DNA from 3 places in the Alicycliphilus soli genome. Region 3 is predicted to be linked to each of the others. Evidence: predicted binding sites of a transcription regulator. Region 3 holds the regulator's gene; each other region holds the start of a gene.

Region 1 (5,298 bases), 1.0 Mb from region 3:
TCCGCACCATCAATCGCCTCGAGGAGATCCAGGGCGGCCAGATCCTGCTGGACGGGCGCGACGTGCACGACCCGAAGCTGGACGTGAACCAGCTGCGCGCCGGCATCGGCTTCGTGTTCCAGCAGTTCAACCTGTTTCCGCACCTGACCGTGCTGGACAACTGCACGCTGGCCGCGGTGCAGCTCAGGAAGATGGCGCAGGCCGAGGCGCGCGACCGCGCCATGGCCCTGCTCGAACGCGTGGGCCTGGCGCACAAGGCGCAGGCCCTGCCGGCCCAGCTCTCGGGCGGGCAGCAGCAGCGCGTGGCGATTGCGCGCGCGCTCACGCTCAAGCCCCCGGTCATGCTGCTCGACGAGCCCACCAGCGCGCTTGACCCGGAAATGGTCGGCGAGGTACTGCTCGTCATGCGCGACCTCGCGCGCGACGGCATGACCATGGTCTGCGTCACGCACGAGATGGGCTTTGCGCGCGAGGTGGCCGACCGCGTGATCTTCATGGACCAGGGCGCGGTGCTCGAGCGCGCCACGCCGCACGAGTTCTTCAACCACCCGCAACATCCGCGCACGCAGAAGTTCCTCTCCGACATCCGCTCGCCGTTCGAGAAAAGCGCCAGCTGATACCCCGCCCCCATCACCGTCGCCATCACCCTCAAGGAGTTGCCATGAAATCCCGCGCCGCCGTTGCCTTCAAGGCTGGAGAACCCCTGCAAATCGTCGAGATCGACGTCGCCCCGCCCAAGAAGGGCGAGGTGCTGGTGCGCATCACCCACACCGGCGTCTGCCACACCGATGCCTTCACGCTCTCGGGCGACGACCCCGAGGGCATCTTCCCCGCCGTGCTCGGGCATGAGGGCGCGGGCATCGTCGTCGAGTGCGGCGAAGGCGTGACCAGCGTCAAGCCCGGTGACCATGTGATCCCGCTGTACACGGCAGAATGCGGCGAATGCCTGTTCTGCAAGAGCGGCAAGACCAACCTCTGCGTGGCCGTGCGCGCCACCCAGGGCAAGGGCGTGATGCCCGATGGCACGACGCGCTTTTCCTACAACGGCCAGCCCGTCTACCACTACATGGGCTGCTCCACTTTCAGCGAATACACCGTGGTGGCCGAGGTGTCGCTCGCAAAGATTGACCCCGCGGCCAACCCCGAGCAGGTGTGCCTGCTGGGCTGCGGCGTAACCACGGGCCTGGGCGCCGTGAAGAACACCGCCAAGGTGCAGCCCGGCGACACCGTCGCGGTGTTTGGTCTGGGCGGTATTGGCCTGGCTGTCATCCAGGGCGCGAAGCTCGCCCAGGCCGGGCGCATCATCGCCATCGACACCAACCCCGGCAAATTCGACCTGGCACGCACCTTTGGCGCCACCGACTGCGTCAACCCCAAGGACTTCGACAAGCCGATTCAGCAGGTGATCGTCGAGATGACCGGCTGGGGCGTCGATCATTCCTTCGAATGCATAGGCAACGTGAATGTGATGCGCGCGGCGCTCGAATGCGCGCACCGCGGCTGGGGCCAGAGCGTGATCATCGGCGTGGCGGGCGCGGGCCAGGAGATCTCCACCCGCCCCTTCCAGCTCGTCACGGGCCGGCGTTGGCTGGGCACGGCATTCGGCGGCGTCAAGGGCCGCAGCGAACTGCCCGGCATGGTGCAGGACGCCATGGCCGGCCGCATCCAGCTTGCGCCCTTCGTCACCCACACCATGGGCCTGGCCGACATCAACCAGGCCTTCGACCTCATGCACGAGGGCAAGTCGATTCGCTCGGTGGTGCACTACGGCAATTAAAAAAACAATAGCTGCTCGCGCTTGCCTGCTGGGCGTTTCAGTGCAATTTAACCTGAAACAGCCCGAGCCTCAGATGGCCGTCATTCCGGCGAAGGCCGGAATCCATGCGGCTTGGGCGCGGCGAGGTTCCTGGATTCCGGCCTTCGCCGGAATGACGACGATTTGACAGCCTGAGGAAGAACCACCCAATGACCATCCCCATGGAACTGCTGTCCTCCCACGCCTGCTTCGGCGGCGAGCAGCGCTTTTACCGCCATGCCTCGCGCGAGATCGGCCTGCCGATGGCGTTCTCGGTCTTTCTGCCACCCGCGGCGCTCGCGGGCGAGAAGGTGCCCGCCCTGCTCTACCTGGCGGGCCTGACCTGCACCGAGGAGACCTTCCCCACTAAGGCCGGCGCGCAGCGGCTCGCGGCCGAGCTGGGCCTGGCCCTGATCGCGCCCGACACCAGCCCGCGCGGCGCGGGCGTGGCGGGCGAGTCCGACGCCTGGGACTTCGGTGTGGGCGCGGGTTTCTACCTCGACGCCAGCCAGGCCCCCTGGGCCACGCACTGGCGCATGGAGAGCTGGCTGATGCAGGAGCTGCTGCCGCTCATCACCCAGGCCCTGCCCATCGACGGCACGCGCATCGGCGTCTTCGGGCACAGCATGGGCGGGCATGGCGCGCTCACGCTGGCGCTGCGCCACCCGGGCCGCTTCAAGAGCCTGTCGGCCTTCGCCCCCATCGCCCATCCGGTCGACTGCCCTTGGGGGGAGAAGGCCTTCACGGGCTATTTTGGAACGAACCGCCAGGCCTGGGCCGCTCACGATGCCACGCTGCTCATGCAAGGCCAAACCCAGGCGCCCTACCCCGGCGGCATCCTCATCGACCAGGGGCTGGCGGACAAATTCCTGCACGACGGGCAGCTGCGGCCCGAGTCCTTCGAGGCCGCCTGCGCGGCCACGGGACAGCCGCTCACGCTGCGCCGCCACGCGGGCTATGACCATGGCTACTACTTCATCCAGAGCTTCATGGCCGATCACCTGCGCCACCATGCGCAGCAGTTGGGGCTGATCTAAAACAACACCCCCTGCCCACGCGCCAGCGCCGGGCGGAACTGCGTCAGGTCCAGCGCCGTGCGCTCGCGGTTGAGCCCCAGGCGCGCGCAGGTCTTCTCGAAGCGCTGGCGCAGCAGGTCGGCCCACAGGCCCTGGCCCTTCATGCGGCTGGCGTGGCTGGCGTCGTAGCTCTTGCCCGCGGCGCGGGCGGGCGCGTCCACGCCATGCAGGTCCTGGATGCGCGCGATCACGCGCTCGGCACGCTCCGGGTAGTGCAGCGCAAGCCATTGGCGCATCAGCGCGTTGAGCTCCCACGGCAGGCGGATCACCGTGTAGAAGGCCGACCGGGCGCCCGCCTCGCGCGCGGCGGCCAGCACCTGCTCCATGTCCTCGGTGATGAAGGGGATCTGCGGCGCCACGCTCACGCCCACGGGCACGCCGGCGTCGGCCAGCGCGCGTATGGTGCGCAGCCGCCGCTCGGGCGATGCGGCGCGCGGCTCGAGCACGCGCGCAAGGTGCGCGTCCAGCGTGGTGATGGTCACATAGGCGGCGGCCAGGCGCGCCTGTGCGAGCGGAGCGAGCAGGTCCAGGTCGCGCTCCACGCCGCTGCTCTTGGTAATGAGCGAAAACGGGTGGCGCGCCTCCTGCATCACCTCGATCAGGCCGCGCGTCAAAAGCAGCTCGCGCTCCACGGGCTGGTAGCAGTCGGTGGCCGAGCCGATGTTGACCACCGACGGCCGGTGACCGGGCCGCGCCAGCTCCTCGCGCAGCAGGGCGGCAATGTTGCGCTTGGCGATGATGTGCGTCTCGAAGTCCAGCCCCGGCGACAGGCCCAGATAGCTGTGCGTGGGCCGCGCATAGCAGTACACGCAGCCATGCTCGCAGCCGCGGTAGGGGTTGACGGACTGCTCGAAGAAGATGTCGGGCGAGTCGTTGCGGCACAGCGCGCTGCGCGCGTCCTCCCAGACCACCCGGGTGCGCGGCGGCGCGGTGGGTTCGGCAGGCTCGGCGCCCTCCTGCGCCTGCGGGCCGCCCCAGCCGTCATCAAAGGGCGCGCGCGCATCGCGCGCGAAGCGGTGTGCCATGCGCTCGGCAGCGCCACGACCCTTGATGGGGCGCGCGGGCGGGAATACAGGAGCTTCATCGTCGATCATGAGAACACTGTAAATACAAACAGTGCTTCACGAGAAACCCTGCACGCATAAGTGATTTCAGGCGTTCTGGCAAACGCCGCGCAATTCACGGCAGCGGCGTATGACTTCCCTTGGCAAAAGCAGTGCTGCAGCGCACAATGCCGCATCGCACCAAGCAGGTGTTTGTTGAATTTCATGCCTTGGCCCGGACAACCCCGTTGCCCGGGCTTTTGTCCGTTTGAGAGCTGCCGCAGGCCGCGGCACGCCATTGAGTCCAGGGAGTCCCACCATGTCGCAGAGCAAACCCCACATCGTCCTGTCCTCGCTGGACATGGATCGCATCGAGGCCCTGCTGGAGAAGAACCAGACGCCCTTCCCCGGCCGCGACGTGCTGGAGGCCGAGCTCGACCGCGCCGACGTGCTCGACCCCAAGGACATGCCGCCCAATGTCGTGACCATGAACTCCACCGTGCGCTTCACCATGCTGGAGACCGGCAAGACCAGCACGCTGACCCTGGTCTATCCCAAGGAGATGGACGGCAGCGACAGCAAGGTGTCCATCTTCGCCCCCGTGGGCATCGCCCTGCTGGGCCTGGCCGTGGGCGACGAGCTGCAGATGCCCAGCGCCACGGGCAAGGTCACCACGGTGCGCGTGGACGCGATCGACTACCAGCCCGAGAACGCGGGCGAGCTCCATCGCTGAGACCCGCGCCCCGCGCTACGGCCAGGCAGCCCGCGGGCTGCCTTTTTTGTGCCCGCGCCATCACGAACAGCTTCAGAGAACGGCCGCCGTGAGCAGCCCCGCGCCCACCATGCCGGCCTGCCAACCGAGCGCCGATTGCCAGTCGGGCGCGTGGCGCTCCACGCGTTCGTAGAGCACATGGCCCGCGGCCAGCGACAGACCGAAGGCCAGCGGCATGCCGATCTCGGCCGCGAGCACGGAGTCCGGCCAGAGGAAATGCACCACGGCGTTCACCATCACGCAGACTGCGAAGTGCACGAGAAAGACCGAGTACGACATCTGCCCGAGCCGGTTCAGCGGCGCCCAGCCCTGCCAGCGCGCCGTGCCCGGCCGGCGCATGACCAGCACCAGGGCCAGCGCCGTGACGCCGGCGAGCGCAATGCGGTCGCGCCACTGCGCGGCCAGCGCCACCCCCACCAGCGCCACGATCAGCAGGGTCCAGCCCCAGGCGCCCGGCGCCTGCGGCGAGCGCACGGCCCAGAAGGCCAGCATGCCCAGGCCGTAGGCACCGAAGAAATACGCGGCCCAGATGTCCCAGCGCGCGTCGCGGTTGAAGTACAGCAGCGACGCTGCCACGCCCAGCGCCACGATGAGCTGCGCCCCCGTCATGGC
Region 2 (5,298 bases), 1.8 Mb from region 3:
GTGGCCATGGATTCCTGCAGGCGCTGCAGCAGGTCGTTGACGGAGTCGACGAGCGGCGCCACCTCCATGGGCACGGCCTTGTGGTCCAGCGGCGAGAGGTCGTCGCTCTTGCGCGCGCGAATGCGCTCCTCGAGCTGGTGCAGCGGCTTGATGCCGCGCACCAGGGCCAGCCACACCAGCAGCACGGCCAGCGGCAGGATGACGAACTGCGGCAGCATCACGCCCTTGATGATCTCGGTGGCCAGCACGCTGCGCTTGGAGCGCGTCTCCGCCACCTGCACCAGCGCCGCCGGTGCGCCGGGCAGGGGCACGCGCACCCAGATGTAGGCCACGCGGATGTCGATGCCGCGCAGCTCGGTGTCGCGCAGCCTGACCTCGCCCGAGAACGGGCGCTCGTCGGGCGGTGGCGGCGGCGGCAGGGGCAGGTCGCGCTCGCCCGAGAGGTATTCGCCCTTGGGGCCGAGCACCTGGTAATAGATGATGTCGGACTCGTCGGCGCGCAGGATCTCGCTCGCGGGTTGCGGCAGGTTGAACGCCACGCGCCCTCCCTGCACCGTGACGAGCTGGGCCAGCGCATGGGCGTTGTATTCGAGCGCGCGGTCGAACGGCTTGTTCGCCAGGCCCTGGGCGACGAGCCAGGTCAGCGCCAGGCTCACGGGCCACAGCAGCAGCAGCGGGGTGAGCATCCAGTCCAGGATCTCGCCGAAAAGGGAGCGCTGCTCGCGCTGGAAGAGTTTCACGGTTTTGGGTGTTTCAGGCCGCTGGCGCCCTTGTGGAAAGCGTCGACAGCTATCAACAAGAGAGCATCAGCCGGAGATTTTTTCCAGGCAGTAGCCCAGGCCGCGCACCGTGGCAATGCGGATCGGGCCCTTCTCGATCTTCTTGCGCAGGCGGTGGATGTAGACCTCGATGGCGTTGTTGCTCACCTCCTCGCCCCATTCGCACAGGCGCTCGACGAGCTGCTCCTTGCTCACCAGGCGGCCGGCGCGCTGCAGCAGCACCTCCAAGAGGCCCAGCTCGCGCGCCGACAGCTCGACCATCTTGCCGTCTATGGTGGCCACGCGCCCGGCCTGGTCGTAAACCAGCGGGCCATGCTTGATGGTGGCGCTCGTGGCGCCCATGCCGCGGCGCGTGAGGGCGCGCACGCGCGCCTCGAGCTCCGACAGCGCAAAGGGCTTGGCCATGTAGTCGTCGGCGCCCAGGTCCAGGCCCTTGACGCGCTCCTCGATGCTGTCGGCCGCCGTGAGGATGAGCACCGGCAAGGCCGATCCGCGCCCGCGCAGGCGCTTCAAGACCTCCAGCCCATGCAGCTTGGGCAGGCCCAGGTCCAGGATCAGGAGGTCGAATTCGTTGTTCGTGAGCAGGGCGGTGTCGGCCTCGCTGCCGCTGGCCACATGGTCGACGACGGCGCCCGAGGCGCGCAGGGTGCGCAGCAGGCCGTCGGCCAGCACCTGGTCGTCTTCGGCGATGAGGATGCGCATGGTGTATTACTCCTGGATTCCGCAGGTGTCCCTGTCGTGGGGGCGGGCACCTGCCGGAATTCTAGGAGTTCTGCACCCTTGTGCGCCCCGATCTGCGGCAAGGGGCGCAGCCCGGTGCCAAGCCGGCCTACGCGGCGTGACCGGTGGCGTGGCGCAGCGGTTTGGCCGGCGCGCCGCCCAGGTAGCGGTCCACGGACAGGCCGTCGGTGGAGATCTCGGTCTTGCGCCCGGTGAGGATGTCGGCCAGCAGCCGGCCCGAGCCGCAGGCCATGGTCCAGCCCAGCGTGCCGTGGCCGGTGTTCAGGTACAGGTTCTTGTGCGGCGTGCGGCCGACGATGGGCGTGCTGTCGGGCGTCATGGGGCGCAGGCCGGTCCAGAATTCGGCACGTGCCAGGTCGCCGCCGGGGAAGAGCTGGCGCGTGACCATCTCCAGCGTGGCGCGGCGCTGGGGCCGCAGGGTCTTGTCGAAGCCAGAGAGCTCGGCCATGCCGCCCACGCGGATGCGCTTGTCAAAGCGCGTGAGCGCGATCTTGTAGGTCTCGTCGAGCACGGTGGAGACGGGCGCCAGCGCCTCGTCCTCGATGGGGATGGTGAGCGAGTAGCCCTTGACCGGGTAGACGGGGATGTCCAGTCCGCTCGACAAAAGCAGTTCACGCGAGTAGCTGCCCATGGCCAGCACATAGCGGTCGGCCGTGACCACCTCGCGCTCGGGTGTGGCCAGCTGCACGCCGTTCACGGCGCCATGGCCGTCGAAGAGCAGTGCATCCACGCCTGTGCCAAAGCGGAACTTCACACCCAGCGCCTGCGCCATGCGCGCCAGCGCGTTGGTGAACTGGAAGCAGTCGCCGGTCTCGTCCTGCGGTAGGCGCAGGCCGCCGGCAATCGTGGCATCCGCGCGCGCCAGCGCGGGCTCGGCCCGGCGCACGCCCTGGGCGTCGAGCAGCTCGTAGGCGATGCCGCATTCCTCGAGCACGGCGATGTCGCGCTGGGCCTGGTCCACCTGCTTCTGCGAGCGAAACAGCTGCAGCGTGCCGGCCTGGCGCCCTTCGTATGCGATGCCGGTGTCGCGGCGCAGTTGCTGTATGCACTCGCGGCTGTAGTTGGCCAGGCGCAGCATGCGCTCCTTGTTCACGGCGTAGCGCTCGGCCGAGCAGTTGCGCAGCATCTGGGCCATCCAGCGCAGCTGGAACAAGCTGCCGTCGGGGCGGATGGACAGCGGCGCGTGCTTCTCGAACATCCACTTGAGGGCCTTCATCGGGATGCCGGGCGCGCCCCAGGGCGTGGAGTAGCCGAACGACACCTGGCCGGCGTTGGCAAAGCTCGTGTCCTGCGCCGGGCCGTCCTGGCGGTCGATCACGGTGACCTCGGCACCCGCGCGGGCGAGGTAATAGGCGGTGGTCACGCCGATCACGCCGGCACCCAGGACTACAACTTTCATGGTCTGTCTCCGATGTTCGATCAATGATCGTGACTTTACGGATTTGCGCGCGCATACTTTGCTGAAATATCGTCGCACTACAGCAATGTTTGCTGTTTGTGCCCCTCCTTCCCTTACTTTTCAGCAATGTCTGATCTCGACGCCATAGACCGGCGCATCCTGGCCCTGTTGCAGCAGGATGGGCGCCTGACCATGACCGAACTCGGCGAGCGCGTGGGCCTGTCCACCTCGCCCTGCTCACAGCGCGTCAAGCGCCTGGAGGCCCAGGGCGTGATCACCGGCTACCACGCGCGCGTGAACCCCGCGGCGCTGGGCAAGAGCCTGCTGGTGTTCGTGGAGATCACGCTGGCGCAGAAGTCCGAGCAGATCTTCAAGAAGGTGCGCGACGAGCTGCAGAACATGCCCGAGGTGCTCGAATGCCATTTGATCTCGGGCAGCTTCGACTACCTCGTCAAGGCGCGCCTGGCCGGCATGTCGGAATACCGCAGCCTGCTCGGTTCCATCCTGCAGCAGATGCCCGTGCCCGCGCAGTCCAACAGCTATGTGGTGATGGAGGAGGTCAAGGAGAGCCTTGTCATCCCCGTCGACCGCGGGCGTTGATCAGCCGTTTGCATAGGCCTCGAGCCCCAGGGCCACGACGGTGGCCACCTCCTCGCCGACCGCGGCGCGAAACTCGCTTTCTGCCTGCGCCACGGCCGCGCGGAACGCCGCAAGCCACGCCAGGCCCGTGGGCGTGAAGCAGACGCGGCGCGCACGCGCATCGTGCGCGTCGGCCTCGCGCGTGACCAGGCCCCAGGCCTCGCATTGGTCCACCAGGCTGGCCATGGCCTGCTTGGTCATGCCGGCGCGCTCGGCCAGGTCGGTCAGGCGGTCGCCCTGCAGCGACAGATGGCGCGTGATGTGGATATGGGCCGCGCCCACCTGCTCGCGCGCGGCCAGGTTGGACAGAGCCAGCGGCACCTGCACGTCGCGCGCCATGAGCTGCAGCACGCGCGCGTCGAAGCGCCGCAGCGCATGGCCCATGAGGCGGCCCAGGTGGGTCTGGCGCCAATCGTCGGCGTGGGAGAGGAGCGGGTTGAACATGGGCGCATATTGTCAGGCAAACTGACTAAAAATATCTTCCGGATAGAATGGCGGCCTCATAAACTACTGTTCACGCATACAGACTGTTGATCAAAACAGTCTGCCACCGAAAGCACTATGGCCACCAAGAGGAGCAACTCCATGGACACCACCGTCAAGACCGCCGACCAGAGCGAAAAGGCCAAGGCCCTGCAGGCCGCGCTGGCCCAGATCGAGAAGCAGTTCGGCAAGGGCACCATCATGCGCCTGGGCGAGGGCGAGCAGATCGAGGACATCCAGGTGGTCTCCACCGGCTCGCTGGGCCTGGATATCGCCCTGGGCGTGGGTGGCCTGCCGCGCGGGCGCGTGATCGAGATCTACGGGCCGGAATCCTCGGGCAAGACCACGCTCACGCTGCAGGTCATTGCCGAGATGCAAAAGCTCGGCGGCACCTGCGCCTTCATCGACGCCGAGCATGCGCTCGACACCCAATACGCGCAAAAGCTCGGCGTGAATCTCAACGACATCCTCATCAGCCAGCCCGACACCGGCGAGCAGGCGCTGGAGATCGTCGACTCCCTGGTGCGCTCGGGCGCCGTGGACCTGATCGTCGTGGACTCGGTCGCGGCCCTGGTGCCGAAGGCCGAGATCGAGGGCGAGATGGGCGACCAGCTGCCCGGCCTGCAGGCGCGCCTCATGAGCCAGGCGCTGCGCAAGCTCACGGCCACGATCAAGAAGACCAACTGCACGGTCATCTTCATCAACCAGATCCGCATGAAGATCGGCGTCATGTTCGGCAGCCCCGAGACCACGACGGGCGGCAACGCGCTCAAGTTCTACGCCTCGGTGCGCCTGGATATCCGCCGCACGGGCAGCATCAAGAAGGGTGACGAGGCCATAGGCAACGAGACCAAGGTCAAGGTCGTCAAGAACAAGGTCAGCCCGCCGTTCAAGACGGCCGAGTTCGACATCCTGTTCGGCGAGGGCATCTCGCGCGAGGGCGAGATCATCGACATGGGCGTGAACGCGCGCATCCTGGAAAAGAGCGGCGCCTGGTATGCCTACAACGGCGAGAAGATAGGCCAGGGCCGCGACAACGCGCGCGAGTTCCTGCGCGAGAACCCCGACCTGGCGCGCGAGATCGAGAACAAGGTGCGCGAGAGCCTGGGCATCGCCCTGCTGCCCGTGGCCACGGCGGGCGATGCGGCCGAGGACAAGCCCGGCCGCGGCAAGAAGGCCGCCGAGGCCTGATCGACGTCTGGATTTCGTTGCAAAAAAAGGCTTCCGGCGCTCATCCATTAAGCGCTGGAGGCTATT
Region 3 (5,298 bases):
ACGAACGACACCATGGGCATGGCGGACTGCCGTGCGTCGTCGCCGGGCGGCAGCGTGGCCAGTGCCGCCGTGCGGCGGCTGCTGAGCAACTGCCTCAGGGAGTGATCGAGGCGCGATTCGTGGGGCATGGCATGGGTAGTGGCTGCGTAGTGCAGCCGATTGTAGAAATGCCGCGCCTCATCGGCCTGGGCTCAATGCAGCGCCAGGCGGTTGAGCTCGGCACAGACATCGGCCATGCGCCCGGAAATCACCAGGCGGCAGGGCTTGCCGTCCTGGCGGCTCACCACCACACGCAGCGGGCGGGCTGGCGCGCCCGCAAGCGGCCGGGCGGGCTCCGCAGGGCCAGGGGTGGCGGCCCGACGGCTCGCAGGGCCGGCGATAGCCGCGCACCGCGGGTCATTGCTGGCCTGGGTGTCGGCCAGGTATGCGGTGCGCATGAGGCCGGGCAGGCCATGGTGCGTGGGGCGCGCGCGCATGGACGTGGCGATGCGGCGCAGCGGCTCGCAGAGTGAAGACAGGGCGGAGAGAGCGAATCCCATGTGAAGACTCCGGCATGCAGGGCATGAAGGTGGAACACAGGCAGGATTGCCAAGGACGAGGCGCCTATCCGCAGGGTTGACATGGGGCAGCTGCCCCATGCCAGACGCCCGCCACCTGCGGCGGCGCCGTGCTGCTTACATCAGCATGGTGTTGCGGATCAGGCCCACGGCCAGGCCCTCGATCTCGAAGGGCTCGCCGGGCTGCACCCGGATCACGGGGTAGTCGGGGTTCTCGGGCAGCAGCTCGATGGCGCTGCCGGTACGGCGCAGGCGCTTGACGGTGACGTCGTCGCCCAGGCGGGCCACGATGATCTGGCCGCTGCGCGCCTCGCGCGTGGCCTGCACGGCCAGAAGGTCGCCGTCCATGATGCCCACGTCGCGCATGGACATGCCGCGCACCTTGAGCAGATAGTCGGGCTTGTGCGCGAACAGGCTGCCTTCGACCGTGTAGGTCTGGTCCACATGCTCTTGCGCCAGAATCGGCGAGCCCGCGGCGACGCGGCCTATGAGCGGCAGCGTGAGCTGCGACAGGCCCGGAATCGGCAGGCTGAACTGGGTGCCGCGCACGGCGTTGATGTTGCGCACGGTCTCGCCACACAGACGTATGCCGCGCGAGGTGCCGCTCACGAGTTCGATGACGCCCTTGCGCGCCAGCGCCTGCAGGTGTTCCTCGGCAGCGTTGGCGGACTTGAAGCCGAGCTCGGCCGCGATCTCGGCGCGCGTGGGCGGGGCGCCCGTCTGCGCGATGGCGGTCTGGATCAGGTCCAGGATCTGCTGCTGGCGGGCGGTGAGCTTGGGGCTGTCGAGCATGGCGTGAGTCCGGTGGGGTTGAACAGCAAACTGTATTTCAATCCAGTACCTGTATTTTTGAACAGTTTTTGAAAGGCTGCAAGTGGCTGCAACAAGAAAAATTGTCGTGCTCGGCACCGGAGGCACGATTGCCGGCACCTCCAGCGTGGCCGGCGCCAACGTGGGGTATACGGCCGGGCAGATCGGCGTGCAGCAGTTGCTGGCCGCCGTACCCGCTCTGGCGCAGGCATCTCCCTGCAACCTGGAGGCAGAGCAGATCGCGCAGATCGACAGCAAGGACATGGATTTCTCGGTCTGGGCCAGGCTTGCCGGGCGCTGCGCCCAGCACCTGGCGGACCCGCTCGTGGCCGGCATCGTCATCACCCATGGCACGGACACGCTGGAGGAGACAGCCTGGTTGCTGCGCGAGCTGCTGGCCGCGTCCAGGCCCGTGGTGCTGACCTGCGCGATGCGCCCGGCGACGGCCCTGGTGCCCGACGGGCCGCAGAACCTGCTCGATGCCGTGACGCTCGCGGCCGAGCCCTCTGCGTGCGGCGTGCTGATGGTGGCGGCCGGCGTGGTCCATGGCGCGCGCGCCGTGAGCAAGGTGCACCCGCTGCGGCTCGATGCGTTTGCCTCGGGCGACGAGGGGTCGCTGGGCTGGGTGGAGGCCGGGCGGGTGCGCTGGGCCCATGGGCGCGCGCCCGCCGTCACGGCGCCGCGCCATGCCGCGCTGCTGCCCGGTCTGGCCACCGCCGCCTGGCCGCGCGTGGAGATTGTGCATAGCCATGCCGGCGCCGATGGGTGTGTGGTGGACTGGCTGGTGGACAAGGGCGTGCGTGGCATCGTCGTGGCGGCCACGGGCAATGGCACGCTGCACCGCGCGCTCGAGGCAGCGCTGGCGCGCGCCGTGGCCGCGGGCGTGGCGGTGCGCGCGGCCTCGCGCTGCCCCGAGGGGCGCATGCTGGCCATCGAGGGCGCGCCCTGGCGCGATGCCGAGGGACTGAGCCCCGTGAAGGCGCGCATCAGCCTGATGCTGGAGCTGATGGACGGCGCATGAAGCACAACGCCCCGCAGGGCGGGGCGTTGTAGAGCAGGTGTGTGGGCTGGTCAGCTGCTCAAGGCCGTCAGGGCGCGCTCGGTGATTTCCTCCACGCTGCCCGTGCCCTGAATGGCGCGGTACTTGGGCGCGGCGGCCGGATCGTTCTTGGCCCAGTTGGAGTAGTAGTCCACCAGCGGTCGGGTCTGGTCGCTGTAGACCTGCAGGCGCTTCTTGACGGTTTCTTCCTTGTCGTCATCGCGCTGCACCAGGGGCTCGCCCGTCACGTCGTCCTTGCCGTCGACCTTGGGCGGGTTGAACTTGACGTGGTAGGTGCGGCCCGAGGCGGGGTGCGAGCGGCGGCCGCTCATGCGCTCGATGATGGCGTCGAAGGGCACGTCGATTTCGAGCACATAGTCGAGCTTGACGCCCGCGGCCTTCATGGCGTCGGCCTGGGGGATGGTGCGCGGGAAGCCGTCGAACAGAAAGCCCTTGGCGCAGTCGGGCTCGGCGATGCGCTCCTTCACGAGGTTGATGATCAGGTCATCGCTCACGAGTTGGCCCGCGTCCATGACGGCCTTGGCCTGCAGGCCCAGGGGCGTGCCGGCCTTGACGGCGGCGCGCAGCATGTCACCCGTGGAGATTTGCGGAATGCCGTATTTCTGGCAGATGAAGGCCGCTTGTGTGCCCTTTCCGGCGCCTGGCGCGCCCAGCAGAATCAGTCTCATGGTGTCCTCTGGTGTTTTGAAATCGGTGGGCACTCTGTTGGCGGGCGTGTGGTGGCGCGGCCGGTGCTTTTTTGCGCGCGCAAGGATAGCATGCGCTTCCTGCGCCAAGCTGACGGCGCAGGCTATCCGGCCAGCAGGGCGCGCACGCGCTCGAGGTCCTCGGGCGTGTCCACGCCGGCGCCGGGGGCGCTCGCCGTCACGTGCACGGCGATGCGGTGGCCATGCCAGAGCGCGCGCAGCTGCTCCAGCGCCTCCAGCTGCTCGGTGGGCGCGGGCGAAAGGTCCGGGAAGCGGCGCAGAAACCCCGCGCGGTAGCTGTAGATGCCCACATGGCGCAGCGGGGCAAAGCCTGCGGGCGCGCCCTGGCCGGCCTGCCACCAGGCGCTGCCCGGGGCATGGTCGCGCGCATACGGGATCGGCGCCCGGCTGAAATAGTGAGCCATGCCATGGGCGTCCAGCACCACCTTGACGATGTTGGGGTTGGCGAAGTCCGCCGCGCTGTCGATGGCGTGCGCGGCCGTGCCCATGCTGGCGTCGGCGCGCTGGTGCAGGATCGCGGCCACGGCGTCGATCAGGCGCGGGTCTATGAGCGGCTCGTCGCCCTGCACGTTGACGACGATGTCGTCGCCGGCCAGGCCGAGCAGCGCGCAGGCCTCGGCCAGGCGGTCGCTGCCGCTGGCGTGGTCGGCGCGCGTGAGCAGGGCCTCCACGCCATGCAGGCGGCAGGCCTCGACGATGGTCGCGTCGTCCGCCGCCACCACGCAGCGCAGGGCGGCGCTTTGCGCGGCTCGGCGCGCCACATGCACGACCATGGGCAGGCCGGCAATGTCGGCCAGGGGCTTGTTCGGCAGGCGCGTGGAGGCCAGGCGCGCCGGAATCAGCACCGTGAAGGGCACGGTGACGGGCACGGTGGCCGTCACTGCTCCAGCTCCTCGTCGGTCAGCGGGCGCGCCTCGTTCTCGAGCAGCACGGGGATGCCGTCGCGCACGGGGTAGGCCAGGCGGGCGCTGCGCGAGATCAGCTCCTGGCGTTCGCGGTCGTAGGTCAGCGGGCCCTTGGTGACGGGGCAGACCAGCAGTTCAAGCAGTTTCGGGTCCATGGGTGTTCCTCAATGGCGTGGCGATGATAGCGAGGCCAGGCGCGCGTCCAGCGCCGCAAAGAAGGCCGGGGCGATGGTCAGGCGCAGCGGCACGGCCAGGGCGTCGGGGTGGGCGGGCCAGAGCTTCACGGCGTCCTTCTCGGTACATATCAGGCTGTAGCCCTTGTCTGTAGAGCGCAACCAGCTAGAAAAATCACAGTGATCTGGCAGGGCCTCGGTGTGCGCCAGCGTCAGCCCCTGGGCGCGCAGCATGGCAAAGAAGTCCTGCGGGCGGGCGATGGCGGCCAGGGCGTGCAGGCGCGCGCCGCGCAGCGCATCGAGCGGCACCTGCCGGCCCGATGCGTCGACTGCATGGTCGGCCAGCGTGCGCTCCAGGGCAAACTGCGGCGCCGGCCCGCCGGGCGCGCGGCCGGCGTGCAGCACCAGATCGACGGCGCGCGGCCAGGGCTCGCGCAGCGGGCCCGCGGGCAGCAGCCAGCCGTTGCCCAGGCCCTCGTCGTTGAAGACGCAGATTTCCACGTCGCGCGCCAGCGCCAGGTGCTGCAGCCCGTCGTCGCAGACCAGGATGTCGGTTTCCGGGTGGGCCGCGAGCAGCGCGCGCCCGGCGTCCGCGCGCCGGCGCGCGACGAACACGGGCACGCCGGCCTCGCGCGCGATCAGCAGCGGCTCGTCGCCCACGTCGGCGGCCCGGCTCGTGGGCAGTACGGCGCGGCAGTCGTCGGTGGCACGCCCATAGCCGCGCGAGATCACGCCGGGGCGCCAGCCCGCGGCACGCAGATGGCGCACCACGGCCAGGGTCACGGGCGTCTTGCCGGCGCCGCCCGCGATCACATTGCCCACCACGACGACGGGCACTGGCAGGCGCACGGCGCGGCGCAGGCCGATCCGATAGGGCAGGCGGTGCAGGGCGGTCAGCAGGCGGTAGAGCAGGGACAGCGGCCACAGCAGCGCGGCCAGCGGGCCGCGGCGGCCCCAGGCCTGGCGCAGCCGCGTGGCGGCACTCATGGCGTCATTTGCCGGCCGTGGCCGACGACTGGGTGGCAAAGGTGATCTGCGACAGGCCGGCGCGGCGCGCGGCCTCCATCACCGTGACCACGGACTGGT

The links. Region 3 encodes LexA, which represses DNA repair genes until DNA is damaged. Its sites were predicted from a motif close to ACTGTATNNNNATACAGT; they were not measured.
Region 1: a site for LexA is predicted at 3,972-3,989, ahead of ABUE11_RS12480 (PA0069 family radical SAM protein). Genes of this name have one in related genera too.
Region 2: a site for LexA is predicted at 4,085-4,102, ahead of recA (recombinase RecA). Genes of this name have one in related genera too.

The regions. Positions count from the first base shown of each region.
Region 1 covers NZ_CP160388.1:2,618,016-2,623,313, forward strand. Annotated here, with positions in the region: gene ABUE11_RS12465 (amino acid ABC transporter ATP-binding protein) at 1-617, shown strand, start outside; gene ABUE11_RS12470 (S-(hydroxymethyl)glutathione dehydrogenase/class III alcohol dehydrogenase) at 662-1,777, shown strand; gene fghA (S-formylglutathione hydrolase) at 1,966-2,832, shown strand; gene ABUE11_RS12480 (PA0069 family radical SAM protein) at 2,829-3,965, opposite strand; gene rnk (nucleoside diphosphate kinase regulator) at 4,234-4,647, shown strand; gene ABUE11_RS12490 (acyltransferase family protein) at 4,720-5,298, opposite strand, start outside.
Region 2 covers NZ_CP160388.1:3,660,383-3,665,680, reverse strand. Annotated here, with positions in the region: gene ABUE11_RS17235 (sensor histidine kinase N-terminal domain-containing protein) at 1-740, opposite strand, end outside; gene ABUE11_RS17230 (response regulator transcription factor) at 807-1,481, opposite strand; gene ABUE11_RS17225 (D-amino acid dehydrogenase) at 1,609-2,919, opposite strand; gene ABUE11_RS17220 (winged helix-turn-helix transcriptional regulator) at 3,046-3,519, shown strand; gene ABUE11_RS17215 (helix-turn-helix domain-containing protein) at 3,520-4,002, opposite strand; gene recA (recombinase RecA) at 4,144-5,232, shown strand.
Region 3 covers NZ_CP160388.1:1,568,548-1,573,845, forward strand. Annotated here, with positions in the region: gene ABUE11_RS07410 (pyridoxamine 5'-phosphate oxidase family protein) at 1-128, opposite strand, end outside; gene ABUE11_RS07415 (hypothetical protein) at 192-539, opposite strand; gene lexA (transcriptional repressor LexA) at 675-1,349, opposite strand; gene ABUE11_RS07425 (asparaginase) at 1,426-2,388, shown strand; gene adk (adenylate kinase) at 2,439-3,095, opposite strand; gene kdsB (3-deoxy-manno-octulosonate cytidylyltransferase) at 3,218-4,003, opposite strand; gene ABUE11_RS07440 (Trm112 family protein) at 4,012-4,194, opposite strand; gene lpxK (tetraacyldisaccharide 4'-kinase) at 4,204-5,199, opposite strand; gene ABUE11_RS07450 (biopolymer transporter ExbD) at 5,204-5,298, opposite strand, start outside.